DNA from 3 places in the Vibrio sp. TBV020 genome. Region 3 is predicted to be linked to each of the others. Evidence: riboswitches for the same ligand, from Rfam matches in the RefSeq annotation. Region 3 holds a riboswitch; each other region holds the start of a gene.
What was found. Region 3 has a riboswitch for thiamine pyrophosphate ahead of thiC (phosphomethylpyrimidine synthase ThiC). Riboswitches for the same ligand answer to the same signal wherever they lie in the genome.
Positions count from the first base shown of each region.

Region 1: it holds a riboswitch for thiamine pyrophosphate, as region 3 does, so the genes downstream of both, thiD (bifunctional hydroxymethylpyrimidine kinase/phosphomethylpyrimidine kinase) here and thiC (phosphomethylpyrimidine synthase ThiC) in region 3, are expected to answer to the same signal.
Region 2: it holds a riboswitch for thiamine pyrophosphate, as region 3 does, so the genes downstream of both, thiB (thiamine ABC transporter substrate binding subunit) here and thiC (phosphomethylpyrimidine synthase ThiC) in region 3, are expected to answer to the same signal.

Region 1 covers NZ_JBEEAQ010000001.1:1,001,834-1,006,078, reverse strand. Annotated here, with positions in the region: gene AAFX28_RS04240 (ABC transporter permease) at 1-493, opposite strand, end outside; gene AAFX28_RS04235 (ABC transporter ATP-binding protein) at 486-1,238, opposite strand; gene thiD (bifunctional hydroxymethylpyrimidine kinase/phosphomethylpyrimidine kinase) at 1,228-2,058, opposite strand; TPP riboswitch at 2,160-2,269, opposite strand; gene AAFX28_RS04225 (LysR family transcriptional regulator) at 2,422-3,312, shown strand; gene AAFX28_RS04220 (VCBS domain-containing protein) at 3,323-4,245, opposite strand, start outside.
Region 2 covers NZ_JBEEAQ010000003.1:3,147,597-3,151,841, forward strand. Annotated here, with positions in the region: gene thiQ (thiamine ABC transporter ATP-binding protein) at 1-30, opposite strand, end outside; gene thiP (thiamine/thiamine pyrophosphate ABC transporter permease ThiP) at 14-1,618, opposite strand; gene thiB (thiamine ABC transporter substrate binding subunit) at 1,628-2,635, opposite strand; TPP riboswitch at 2,688-2,808, opposite strand; gene AAFX28_RS22395 (flavin prenyltransferase UbiX) at 2,883-3,509, opposite strand; gene mpl (UDP-N-acetylmuramate:L-alanyl-gamma-D-glutamyl-meso-diaminopimelate ligase) at 3,522-4,245, opposite strand, start outside.
Region 3 covers NZ_JBEEAQ010000003.1:156,772-161,016, forward strand. Annotated here, with positions in the region: gene AAFX28_RS08610 (thiamine phosphate synthase) at 1-844, opposite strand, end outside; gene thiC (phosphomethylpyrimidine synthase ThiC) at 844-2,784, opposite strand; TPP riboswitch at 2,935-3,033, opposite strand; gene crcB (fluoride efflux transporter CrcB) at 3,103-3,486, opposite strand; gene AAFX28_RS08625 (multicopper oxidase domain-containing protein) at 3,599-4,245, opposite strand, start outside.

The DNA of each region.
Region 1 (4,245 bases), on a different contig from region 3:
AGCCGGTAGGTGTATTGCGTAAACCGTCATAGCAGCAGGTCGTCACTGGAAAAAAGATGATGATCGCAGCCATCACAACTTTCGATGCAATGCCGTAACCAAGCCAAAGCATGAGCACAGGTGCAATCGCAAACACAGGAATAGCCTGGCTCGCGATCAAGATAGGCAGAAGCCAACGCTTAAGAGGTTTAAACAGCAGCATTTGCAACGCGAAGAACAACCCCATTGATAGACCCAATAGCAACCCAAGTACAATCTCTTGACCTGTCACTAATGTATGCTTCATCAAAACATCAAAGCGTGTAAACAACCGGCTAAGTACTTCCATTGGTGACGGTAAGATAAAACTAGGCATATCGAAAACCATCACCACGGCTTGCCACAAACCCAAAATCATTAGCAGCGATAGTACACCTCGAAAAAGAGAGTGATTGGTTAACGGCTTTATGTTTGAGCTCGGTTTAGTCACATTTAAGTCGGTGAGATTATTCATAGTCCAGCTCCAAGCTCTGTAAAATCGTTTGTTGCAACGCAGCGCATTCACCATCGATAACTCTTGGTGGCAAAGTGGATGGCACTGCTAACGATTGAGCTTTCGCAGGCGAGCCTTGCAATAAGTAAAGCGTGTGCGCGAGTCGAATCGCCTCTTGAGGATCGTGAGTAATCAAAATCACAGTTTTATCTTTAAGCAATGAAGCTGACAGGGTTTGTAACTTATAACGAGTGACCGCATCGAGCGCTGAAAAAGGCTCATCCATTAATACAACGGGTTTGTCTTGCATCAGAGTTCTCGCCAGCGCGACGCGTTGTCTCATCCCACCCGATAGTTGTGAAGGCATCGCCTTTGCATAGCCAGCTAAGCCGACCTGCTCAAGTAACGTTAACGCTCGCTCACGTTCACCCATAGTTTGCTGGGTAGAGAATTTACGGCTTAATAGAACGTTATCCACAACGTTTAGCCAAGGAAGTAACAGATCTTGCTGTGCCATATACGCAATTTGATCATCTAAATCATCGCCACGGCTTAACGAAATCAACCCTCCCACCTCAACCTTATCGTCAAGTAAACCCGCGAGATAGCGAAGTAATGTCGTTTTACCACTACCACTTCGGCCAAGTAAGCACGTCCACTCCCCTTGAGGAATCGACATGTTTAGCCCTGACAATGTCGGTGAATCACTATCAAGATACTTTAAATACGCAGCTCGCAGTTCAATGCCTATCGCATCAGCGCACATTGGTGTGGCCACAAAAGAAGTGGTGCACAGGCCCATGACCCTGGCCGACATCCAATAAGTCAGCATGTGCAATTGCTTGGGATATGTATTGCTTGCCTAGATAGACCGCTTTATGAAGGCAATTGCCTTGAGCAAGGTAAGAAGCAATCGCAGAAGAAAGCGTACAACCTGTACCGTGAGTGTTCTTGGTTTGTACACGTTTAGCGCTCAACAACTCACTGTTATCGGCTGAGATCAGTAGGTCATTGCTGTTTTCGTCTTTCTCTAAATGGCCTCCTTTAAGCAACACTGCTTTAGCACCAAGAGCGCGAAGAGACTCAATCATCGCTCCCATTTGGTCTTCGTCCTGCGGCACATCGCCACCAATTAAAGCAGCACCTTCAGGCAAGTTAGGAGTAATGAGATCAGCAAGAGGCAGCAGCTCTTGCTTTAAAGTTGATATGGCACTTTGTTCAAGTAATAAGTCGCCGCTTGTTGCGACCATGACTGGATCAACAACAAGATGTTTAGGTTGATATTGACGGATTTTATCAGCGACAACTTTGATGATTTGAGAATCCGCCAACATACCAACTTTAACAGCGGCTACGTTGAGATCAGTAAATACAGCATCCAGCTGACTAGAGATATGCTCTAACGGAATTGGGTGAATCGCGCTCACGCCTTGGGTGTTTTGAGATGTGATTGCCGTGATTACCGAGCAAGCATAACTGCCTGTGGCGGACATCGCTTTGATATCCGCTTGAATACCAGCACCACCGCCGCTATCAGAGCCTGCAATGGTTAATACGATTGGAGTTGTGTCTTGTGAATGTGGCATTGTTGCTCCTACTACAAGACGTACAGGAACTCTCGGCCACGACAAGAAAGGATCAGGAAGATATGATCATTTTATCGGATACGAGTGCACTCAACCAATAAGGTGAGATGCGCATAGTTCCCTACGTCAGTGCTAACTGAATCAGGTTCAACGGGTCTCGCTATGCGATCTCAGCCCTTTCCAAATTGGTTAGGCTCCCCGACTATTTCCCGCTGATGATAACAATAAAATTAAAGGAATTGCATCATTTGCTCTGAAAAATCCGTGTTCAATCATTTAAATGGAGACGTGGAGCCTTCTCTTTCTCAATCTTTTGTTATGGTTTAAACTCATCAGGATAAATTTTTCTTATGAGCAACAACTATGTTGAACCCTACCTGGTTAAAAACCTTCGTTACCCTTATCGATACTGGTCATTTTACTAAAACAGCTGACAAGCTTTTTATGACTCAGCCGGGCGTAAGTCAGCATATCAAGAAGTTAGAACAAGCTTGCGGCCATCCACTGATCAGAAGACATAACAAGAGCTTTGAAATTACAGAGGCAGGTAAAACCGTCTATGACTATGCGAGCCAATTAGAAACCCAACAGACACAAATGCTACTGTCATTGAATCAAGATGACCCGTGCACTGGTAGCGTGTCTCTTTCTTGTTCTGGTTCTTTGGCACTCTTGCTCTACCCTCACCTCCTCGATTTACAATGTAAATGCCCGAAACTGATTACTCATTTAGAAGCCGCACCACACCATAAGATACTGGCAGAAGTGATTTCTGGGGATGTTGATTTAGGTATTGTGACTCATGAACCATCCGACCCGCGTATAGAGTCTGAGAAGTTTGGGCAAGAACCTCTTTGCTTGATGTTGCCTAAATCTGTGGCAACAAAGAGCCTAAGTGAAGAGAAGCTAAAACAGATTGGTTTGATCCGCCACCCAGATTCTGAGCACTACTTAACGCTCTATTTTTCACGCTGTGGTGAACCAGAATTGACAGCGATGAACATTCACCAACTACCCATCAAAGGGTACGTGAACCAACTCAACCAGATTCTACTTCCTGTTGCGAAAGGCCATGGGTTTACGATATTGCCGAAGAGTGCATTAGACACTTTTCCTTTAAGAGATGACATTGCAATTTACCAACCAAAGCGAGAAGTGATCGAGACACTTTATTTATTAACTAAGCGTCATCGACAACTTCCTGCACGTTTTGAAACGGTTAAAGAGGTAATTCGAGAGCAACTGAGTAGCTAGACAATCGTATTTAGCTGTCGGTTTGAATGACTTTCAACTGCTCCACCAGCGCAGTAACTATGGCGTCGTCGGTGGCCCCCGTACCTAAGCCTAGTTCACTGTAGCCCATATCATTGATCTTGATATTGGTTTGTCCGCCGTTTTCATCGGTGACTTCTAACAAAGTGTGTGCGTCGTCGTTAGGGTCATTGATATCATCAATCACAGTTGCATCGATATGAGCAAACAGATCATTCATGTTCGGTGCATCTGGCAGTAAGTCTGACAAATCGATGATGTCATCACTGACTGAAAAGTCCGCTAAGGTGTCTTGTGTTGGATTCAACGCTGTGCCTGCATTCTCACTCAGCATGACAAAGGTATCTTCGCCCAGCCCGCCTAATAAGATGTCATCACTTGCGCTGCCAGTTAAGGTATCGTCCCCTTCATGCCCATAGGTTTGAGAGATTGTGATCGCTTGTTCGCTGAATAAGGTACTCAGCAGCTCAGCTTGAGTCATACTCGAAGTATCTTCACTGGTCAGTTCGCTAATTAATACATCTTGTAAAGTAATGGTTTGAACCAAATTTTGATTGTTATCGAACAAGCTAATTTGTGTATCAGTTCCAACCTCATCGATGTTCACTTGCTGCGCTACTGCGACTGATTGCCAAACATCGTTAGCATTGACGAAGCCTGATAGATCAATGATATCTTCACCAGCATCAAAATCTTTCACGTAATCGGTACCTGGCTGCGCCGATGTACCAACCGTAGAGTCACTCCAAGCGAAGCGGTCTGCTTGCCCTGCATCAGAACCGTCATTTGGACCGCCCCACAACCATTCATCAGCGCTGCTTGCTTGTAGCAAGTCATAACCAACACCACCTTGTTGAGCTGCATTACCAATCACAGTAATCGCTATGACTTGCTGCGTAGTTTTTACGCCATCCG
Region 2 (4,245 bases), 3.0 Mb from region 3:
GTAATAATCCACTTTACTCAGAGTCAGCATAACTCACCTTCTTATTAACTTTGAACAAGATTTCAATTAGGGCAAAGCACCCAACGCTTAGCAATAATAATGTTACCGAGACCACGGCTGCCGCTTCCATCTGATAACTTCCTAGTAATTGAAAGAGGTACAGCGGTAATGTGCGAAATTCTTGGCTACCAAATAAAGCCACCGCACTCAAATCACCGATAGCAAACATAAAACTGATCGCGAAAGCATGAGCTAGTGGTTTCTTTAGCGCCTTCCACTCAACCACTTTAAATCGCTGCCAGCCTTTCATGCCTAAACTTGCACACACGTATTGATACTGCTGTTCGATATGGAGCATAGGCTGTGACAAGGTCTGGATGACATAAGGCAGCCCCATTAAAGCATTAACCGCTACCACCACAATAAATGCGAGACTAAACACATCAGTAAAGGAGCGGAGTAGCAAAAATAGTCCTGTAGAAACCACCAAACCCGGCGTCACCAGAATGATGGTACCGATCAATTCAATATGATCAGCACGTTTAACTTTATAATTAAGTCTCAGACGACGGCTGGTAATAAGAATGGCAATACCAGCTAATAAAGCCAGGATACTCGCTAGTGTTGCAACCTTAATCGAAGCCCAAAAAGCGAGCCAAAATCGACTGTCAGTTAAAACATCAATCACTTCTTTGTTTAAGCCGCTCAGCACCACCATAAGTAATGGAGGCAGCACCAGTAACATCGCGCCAACAATCCAACTCCAATCCCAGCATTTTGATAGCAAAGAGTCTTTCGATAAATGGGCTTGGGTTGATTGACTCCCTGCTGTAACCGACATCGGTTTAGCCAACCTTTGAATCGTCAAAGCCATCACACTACACAAAGCCATTTGCCAAATAGCAAGTAATGCACCAGCTTGTAAGTCAAAATCAAACTTAATCGCTTGATAAATTGCTAGCTCAATCGTGGTGGATTTGGGGCCGCCACCTAACGCCATCACAGTAGCGAAACTGGTAAAGCACAGCATAAATACTAAGCCACTCACATGAGGTAATTGTTGACGTAACCGAGGCCACTCCACCCAACGGAACTTATCCCAATGCCCCATCCCTAAATGAGCACACAGTTTATGTTGTTCTTGAGGGATTGAGTCTAATGCTTGCAACAATAACCTTGTCGCATAGGGAAGGTTAAAGAAAACGTGCGCCAATAAGATGCCGTTTAAACCGTAAATAGAAAACGGTAATTTACTGTCTAAAGACTTAAACAGAGTAGCAATCAAACCACTGTTGCCATAAATCGCCAGTAAGCCAAATACGCCCACCAATACAGGTAGTACGAGCGTAGTTGCAAATAACTTTAATAACAGAGCCTTGCCTGGGAAATGTCGGCGAGATAATGCATGTGCGACGGGCAATGCCAGACCAACGCTCAATACAGTTGATAGAAATGATTGGTAAAAGCTAAATTTGGTGACATGACGATAATAAGGATCGCTCCAAACTTGGCTGATATTTAATGTCTCTGCATTCGCCATCAAAGCCACAAGTGCAGAAACAACAAAGGCCGCGATAATCATCGCGACCCATAAACCAATTAAAGGTGTTTTACGCAAAAGAATCCCTTAGAAGGTTAATGCACTTTGCCATTCACGAATCCAAGACTTGCGGCTCTGTGCAACTTCATCGGCACTAAAGCTTAGCGCTTGGCTAGGAACAGTCAGAGTTTCAAAACCTTTAGGTAGCTCGACATTCGTCACTGGGTACATCCAGTTACCCGTAGGCATTGCTGATTGGAATTCATCACTTAAGATAAAGCTCATAAATTCATCGGCAAGTTTCTCGTTGCTTGAGCCTTTTACTTTTGCTGCAACTTCCACTTGAGTGTAGTGACCTTCAGCAAAATCTGCCGCTGCGTACTTGGCATCATTTTCAGCAATCAGGTGGTAAGCTGGTGAAGTGGTGTAAGACAGAACTAAATCAGACTCACCTTCTAAGAACATTGAGTAAGCTTCAGACCAACCTTTGGTTACGGTCACTGTCTTTTCCGCCAGTTGCTTCCATGCTTGAGTCGCATTGTCACCATAGACAGATTTCATCCATAGCATCAGACCCTGACCAGGTGTCGAGGTACGAGGATCTTGATAAATAACCTTTAGGTCATCACGAGACTCTACTAACTCTTTCAAACTCTTTGGTGGGTTAGCAAGCGTTTCTTTGTTGTAAACAAATGCAAAATAACCGAAATCGTAAGGAACGAACGTCTTGTCATTCCAGCCATTTGGTAGAGTCACAGAGCTAGTATCAACTTTGTGCTCAGCGAGCAAGCCGGTTTGCTTTGCTTCAGCCATCAGGTTGTTGTCTAGACCTAGCACGACATCAGCTTTGCTATTGTCGCCTTCTAAACGTAAGCGGTTAAGAATTGAAACGCCATCGTCTAGCGCGACAAAGTTCACGTCGCAGCCACATTTTTCTTCAAACGCTTTTTCTACGGTTGGACCCGGTCCCCAATCTGCTGCAAAAGAGTCATAGGTGTAAACCGTTAATGTGTTGTCTGCAGCGAAAGCAGAAAATGAAGTTAGTGTCGCAGCCGCTAGAGTGCTGATTGAAAGTGTGCTTAGAGTGGTTTTCACTGCTCGCTCTCTCCTTGTATGAGCGGCACAGGGTTGAGGGAGGTATCTTGGTGATAAATCCAGACTCAATTCCTACGCCAGCATTATCTGGTTCAGGTCCACGGGTCCCAAGCTTAACTTGATCTCAGCTTGATCCAATATAACTTGGGTCAATAGCTCCCCGATGAGTAACCGTCAAATTGTAATATTATTGATACCCAATAGCTATCCCCTAAATAGTTGGAGTTCCGCTAGGCGACAATCAAATTCAAATATGACGGGAATCGTAGCCCCAACGAGGAACTAAACCTTGTTCCACACCAAGATGATCCAAGATGCGCGCAACCATAAAATCGACCAAGTCTTCAATAGACTTAGGTTGATGATAGAAACCAGGCGCTGCTGGCATGATGGTTACTCCCATCTGAGAAAGCTTGTGCATATTCTCTAGGTGCAGCGTTGAAAATGGAGTCTCACGTACAACAAGTAATAACTGTCCACGCTCTTTCATGACGACGTCGGCAGCACGCTCGATAAGGTTGTCTGACATACCATGAGCGATAGCGGCAACGCTACCCGCAGAACATGGACAAACCACCATCTGTTTTGGAGCAGCAGACCCTGAAGCTACAGGAGAGAACCAATCGTCTTTACCACAAACGACTAACTTATCAGGATCGCAATTTAAGTGCTCAATTAGCGCTTGTTTAGCGGCATCAGGGTTACCTGACAGCTTCAAACCATGCTCAGTAGCAAGAACTACTCGCGCGGCTGAAGATATCAATAAATAGACTTGATAGTCTGCTGCTAATAAACACTCCAATAACCTTAGCCCATAAGGTGCTCCAGAAGCTCCGGTGAATGCCAAGGTAATCGCTTTTTGCTGTTTACTCATTTCTATTTCTGGTTACTCGCCTAACTTTTCTAATAACTTGCCGTGAATGCCTTCAAACCCGCCATTGCTCATCACTAGGATATGGCTGCCCGGCTGTGCACGACTAACGATGTTAGCGACTAGCTCGTCAATGTTGCCAGATGCTTGCGCGGGCTGATGACATTGATTTGCAATCTCTTTTACTGACCAGTCAATACTGTCCGGTTGGTAAAGAAATACTTCGTCGGCCTTAGCTAACGAATCAGCCAATGAATCTTTGTGGACACCACGTTTCATAGTGGCACTACGTGGCTCAAGAACAGCGATAACCTTGTCACTGCCGACTTTATTACGCAGACCACCCAAAGTTAGTTCAATGGCTGTCGGGTGGTGAGCAAAATCGTCATAAACCATGACACCATTCACTTCGCCTTTTAATTCTAGACGACGCTTAGTATTGATAAATTTAGCCAATGACTCACAGGCTAAATCCGGTGTAACACCAACATGACGCGCAGCGGCAATCGCCATCAAAGCGTTATCAACATTATGGTCACCAACTAAGTCCCACTTCACGATCCCAACATTTTCACCTTGGAATAGGACTTTAAACTCTGAGCCGTCGGCAATCAGCTTCTCGGCCTGCCAATCCCCTTGTTGACCGCTAAATTCCGTTTCACTCCAACAGCCGCGCTGCAATACATCATCTAAAGCGATATCTTGTTTCGGTGCCAAAATACGACCATTGCCAGGGACA
Region 3 (4,245 bases):
CTTGCGCTTGGTACTGACGACCCAGCTCAATTGCTCGAATGATCTGTTGTTCTAAGTCAGCTTGTTGTGGATTCTTGATTCGTAATTGAATAGTGTTGATACCTAAAGGCAGCAAACGCTCTATCCAAGCAACATCATCCACTACAGGGTATAACCCTAAACTCTGCTTAGTCAGAGTTGGAAAGCTGACGGTTTCTCCTTGTGCTGACCAGCCAACTTGAATACCCAGTCGTTCATCTTCCAGAACCGGTGTTGGGAAATCATCGAATTGACAAACCCACAAAGTAGATCGTTCATCCTGTAAACTGCCATCCACAAGTGTTTCACGTGAAACATTCCCATGTTGCGTTGTCATTCCTCGAGCAAGTGTTAGTGCGTCTTCAATAGGGAAATCGAGTATTGTCAGCGTTACTACCCAAGCAAGGTGATGCTCTGGCACAAATGTTGTGTTTCGTTGAGACGTAACGGAAAGCGCTCTCACTTCATCGTTAATTGGATGACGCCATATATCAAGTTGAAGCTCTTCGTCCTTTTCACAAGACGCCTGACGATCGACAATACCGATATAAATATTATCCGAAGGCTGGTTTGCACTTTCTTCTACCGATAAACCAGAACGGTAATAAAGCGTCAGTAAGCTCTCAGGATCAGAGTCATACCCATCAATGAGGTCGGTAGTTAAATATGTAATCTGTTGGTCGCGAACAAGCTGAATAGATTGAGTTGGGCTCACACCCAACTCAATGTCTTCAATGCTAAAACCCTGTTCTTTCGCCAACAACAAACATTGTTGAACTAAGCCTGTTAATTCAATCAATGATGACGGAATAAGGATTTTGCTCATTAGTCACTTACCTCGGCATGTGCTGCTGGGTGGTATAACTCAGAGCCCGTTTCTCTGAACTCTTGCGATTTTTTACGCATTCCCTCAAGTGGGTCATCTAGCATCTTGATAGAGATAGCTTGGTCCGCAGCTACTTGTTCAGTGTCTTTCGCGTACTCACGAGCCTCTTGTGAAATCTTCATTGAACAGAACTTTGGTCCACACATTGAACAGAAGTGTGCAACCTTTCCTGACTCTTGAGGTAGAGTTTCATCATGGAAAGCGCGAGCAGTGTCTGGGTCAAGTGACAAGTTGAATTGGTCTTCCCAACGGAATTCGAAACGTGCTTTAGAAAGGGCATTGTCACGAACTTGCGCACCAGGGTGTCCCTTCGCCAGATCAGCGGCATGGGCAGCAAGCTTGTAGGTAATCATGCCTACTTTAACGTCTTCTTTGTTTGGTAAGCCAAGATGCTCTTTTGGTGTTACGTAGCAAAGCATCGCACAGCCATACCAGCCAATCATGGCTGCACCAATACCTGAAGTAATATGGTCGTAGCCAGGCGCAACATCTGTAGTCAGTGGACCAAGCGTGTAGAAAGGCGCTTCATGACAGTGCTCTAGTTGCTCTTCCATGTTCTCTTTGATCATGTGCATTGGAACATGACCAGGGCCTTCGATAATAACCTGTACGTCGTATTCCCACGCAATCTTGGTCAATTCACCAAGAGTACGAAGCTCTGCAAATTGAGCTTCGTCATTTGCATCTGCAACCGAACCAGGACGCAGGCCATCACCGAGAGAAAGAGCCACATCATACTTAGCACAGATTTCACAGATCTCTCGGAAGTGGGTGTATAAGAAACTTTCTTGGTGATGCGCTAAACACCATTTCGCGATGATAGAACCGCCGCGAGAAACGATGCCAGTAACGCGTTTTGCTGTCATTGGGACATAGCGAAGTAGTAATCCAGCATGGATAGTGAAGTAATCCACACCCTGCTCTGCTTGCTCAATCAGAGTATCTCGCATTACTTCCCAGTTAAGGTTCTCCGCAACGCCATTCACTTTCTCAAGCGCTTGATACATTGGTACGGTACCGATCGGCACTGGACTATTACGTAGGATCCACTCACGGGTTTCGTGGATGTTACGCCCAGTAGAGAGATCCATAACAGTATCGCCACCCCAGCGTGTCGCCCACACTAGTTTCTCAACTTCTTCCTCAATAGAAGACGTAACCGATGAGTTACCGATATTGGCGTTCACCTTAACCAAAAAGTTGCGTCCAATGATCATTGGTTCGGATTCTGGGTGGTTGATATTAGAAGGAATAATCGCGCGACCTTCAGCGACTTCTTTACGCACAAACTCGGCGGTAATGTCTTTAGGAAGATTTGCTCCGAAGCTTTGACCCGGGTGTTGTTGATTCAGCACTTCATCACGGTATTGAGCACGCCCCATATTTTCACGCAGGGCAATGTATTCCATTTCTGGGGTAATAATGCCTTTACGAGCGTAGTGTAACTGGGTAACACACTGGCCATCTTTAGCACGTCGAATACGTGGTAGATTACCGTAACGAAGATCGTCTAGCGTCTCGTCTTCTAAGCGTTCCTTGGTGTATACCGAGCTCACCTCGTTAAGTAACTCAGTATCAGCACGCTCTTCAATCCACCCTTCTCTGAGCTTAGGTAAGCCACTGTAAAGGTCTATGGTGTGTTCTGGGTCTGTGTATACACCTGAAGTATCATAAACGCGTACTGGCTCGTTAGGTTCGAAAATAGGCGCTTCTTTTGTACCCCCGATAAGGCTGTCAGCGAGTGATATTTCGCGCATCGGTACGCGAATATCTGAGCGTGAGCCTTCTACATAAACCTTACTTGAGTTTGGGTACGGATGTACCGAGAGTGTATCAATGAACTGTTTTGCTTCCAGTCTCGCTTGCTTGCGATTCGACATAGCATTTTTCCTTGCTTTGTTATTCTTAGATAAAAAGTATTTGGATAAAAATGCTTGGCGGAAAGATGCGACAAGAGGTATCGATATACCACAGCTACAAAGGCTATAACCAGTATCGATTAAGAATAGAAAACCTGTAGAAAACAGGTCTAGATATCTTCTCTTGTTCCCTTCGCAGATATTAATCTGATCAGGTTCAACGGATCCCGAATTAACGGTCTCAGCCTTAAGGCACTCCGACAAGTAAAGCGAGTATATAAAATCAGCTTGGGTAAACCAAGTCGACTTACATAAATATTGGTAGTTTTTTGAACAACCTTAGCTTTTAATTAACAGTTGAAAGCCAATCCATGCAGCAGAGATACTAAGCACGACATTGAGAAGTACATTCAGTCCCATCTTAAAAAACGCACCTTGCTGCATAAGAAGAACATTATCCATTGAGAATGTTGAAAAGGTTGTCAGTGCTCCAAGGAAGCCCAGTCCTATGATTTGGCGCCAAGGTTCAGTAGCTAACATCTCGTTCTCGAATGCAGCAATAAGAAGACCCATGATAAAAGAGCCAACAACGTTTACTGTTAACGTTCCATATGGAAATCCACGCCCCAATAAAAGTGCACACATCTCTGCTACCAAATACCGAGAGCACGCACCAAAGGCTCCACCAATAGCAATGAAACCCAAAATAGAAAGCTGTCCCATCATTTACTCCAATTGAAATCTTGCTACATTTTAGCGGCGAAAAGTCATTTTTGACTCACTTAAATCAATAAATAGCCTAATAAAGTACAAGAAAATTTAAAAGTTACAGGTGTCACTTAACTTCAATATAACCCATCAGGCCAGTTTTCATATGTTCAATGACATGGCAGTGGTACATCCAACGCCCAAGGTTATCAGCAACAAATGCGGCTTTGGCACTGCCGTTTTTACCAAGCAGAACCGTATCTGTATGAAAAGGTTCTGCCACCCTCTTACCATCCAACTCAAGTACAGTGAAAGTATGACCATGAATATGAATTGGATGATGGTACTGAGTAACATTCTTTAGGTTAAATATATAAGTTTTACCGTACTGAAGTGTAGCTAGCGGTGCTGGAATATTGTCCTTACTCATCCCTTCCCATGCTCGCTTGTTAGTTAACCAGAATTTAGGCATCGATTTACCATCTTTTCCGATAGGACTAATTGCTCCCTCCCACTCGAAAACAAAATCAATAGACTCAGCATTGATAAGATCAAGATCTGGTACCGGGTTGAGCGGAAGCAAAGGGATCGCTTGGCGATCATCTAGATCGGAAGCGATCACATCAAATGAACACAATGGGAAGGGGAATCTTCCTTTCATTTGACGCACGTGAACACGTGCTCCTTCACTAGGAGCAATAAAAGCAATATCAACCCTCATTCCAGGCCCAATCTTATGCTGAGTAAGCTTATAAGGCGTTTTTATTGGGTTTC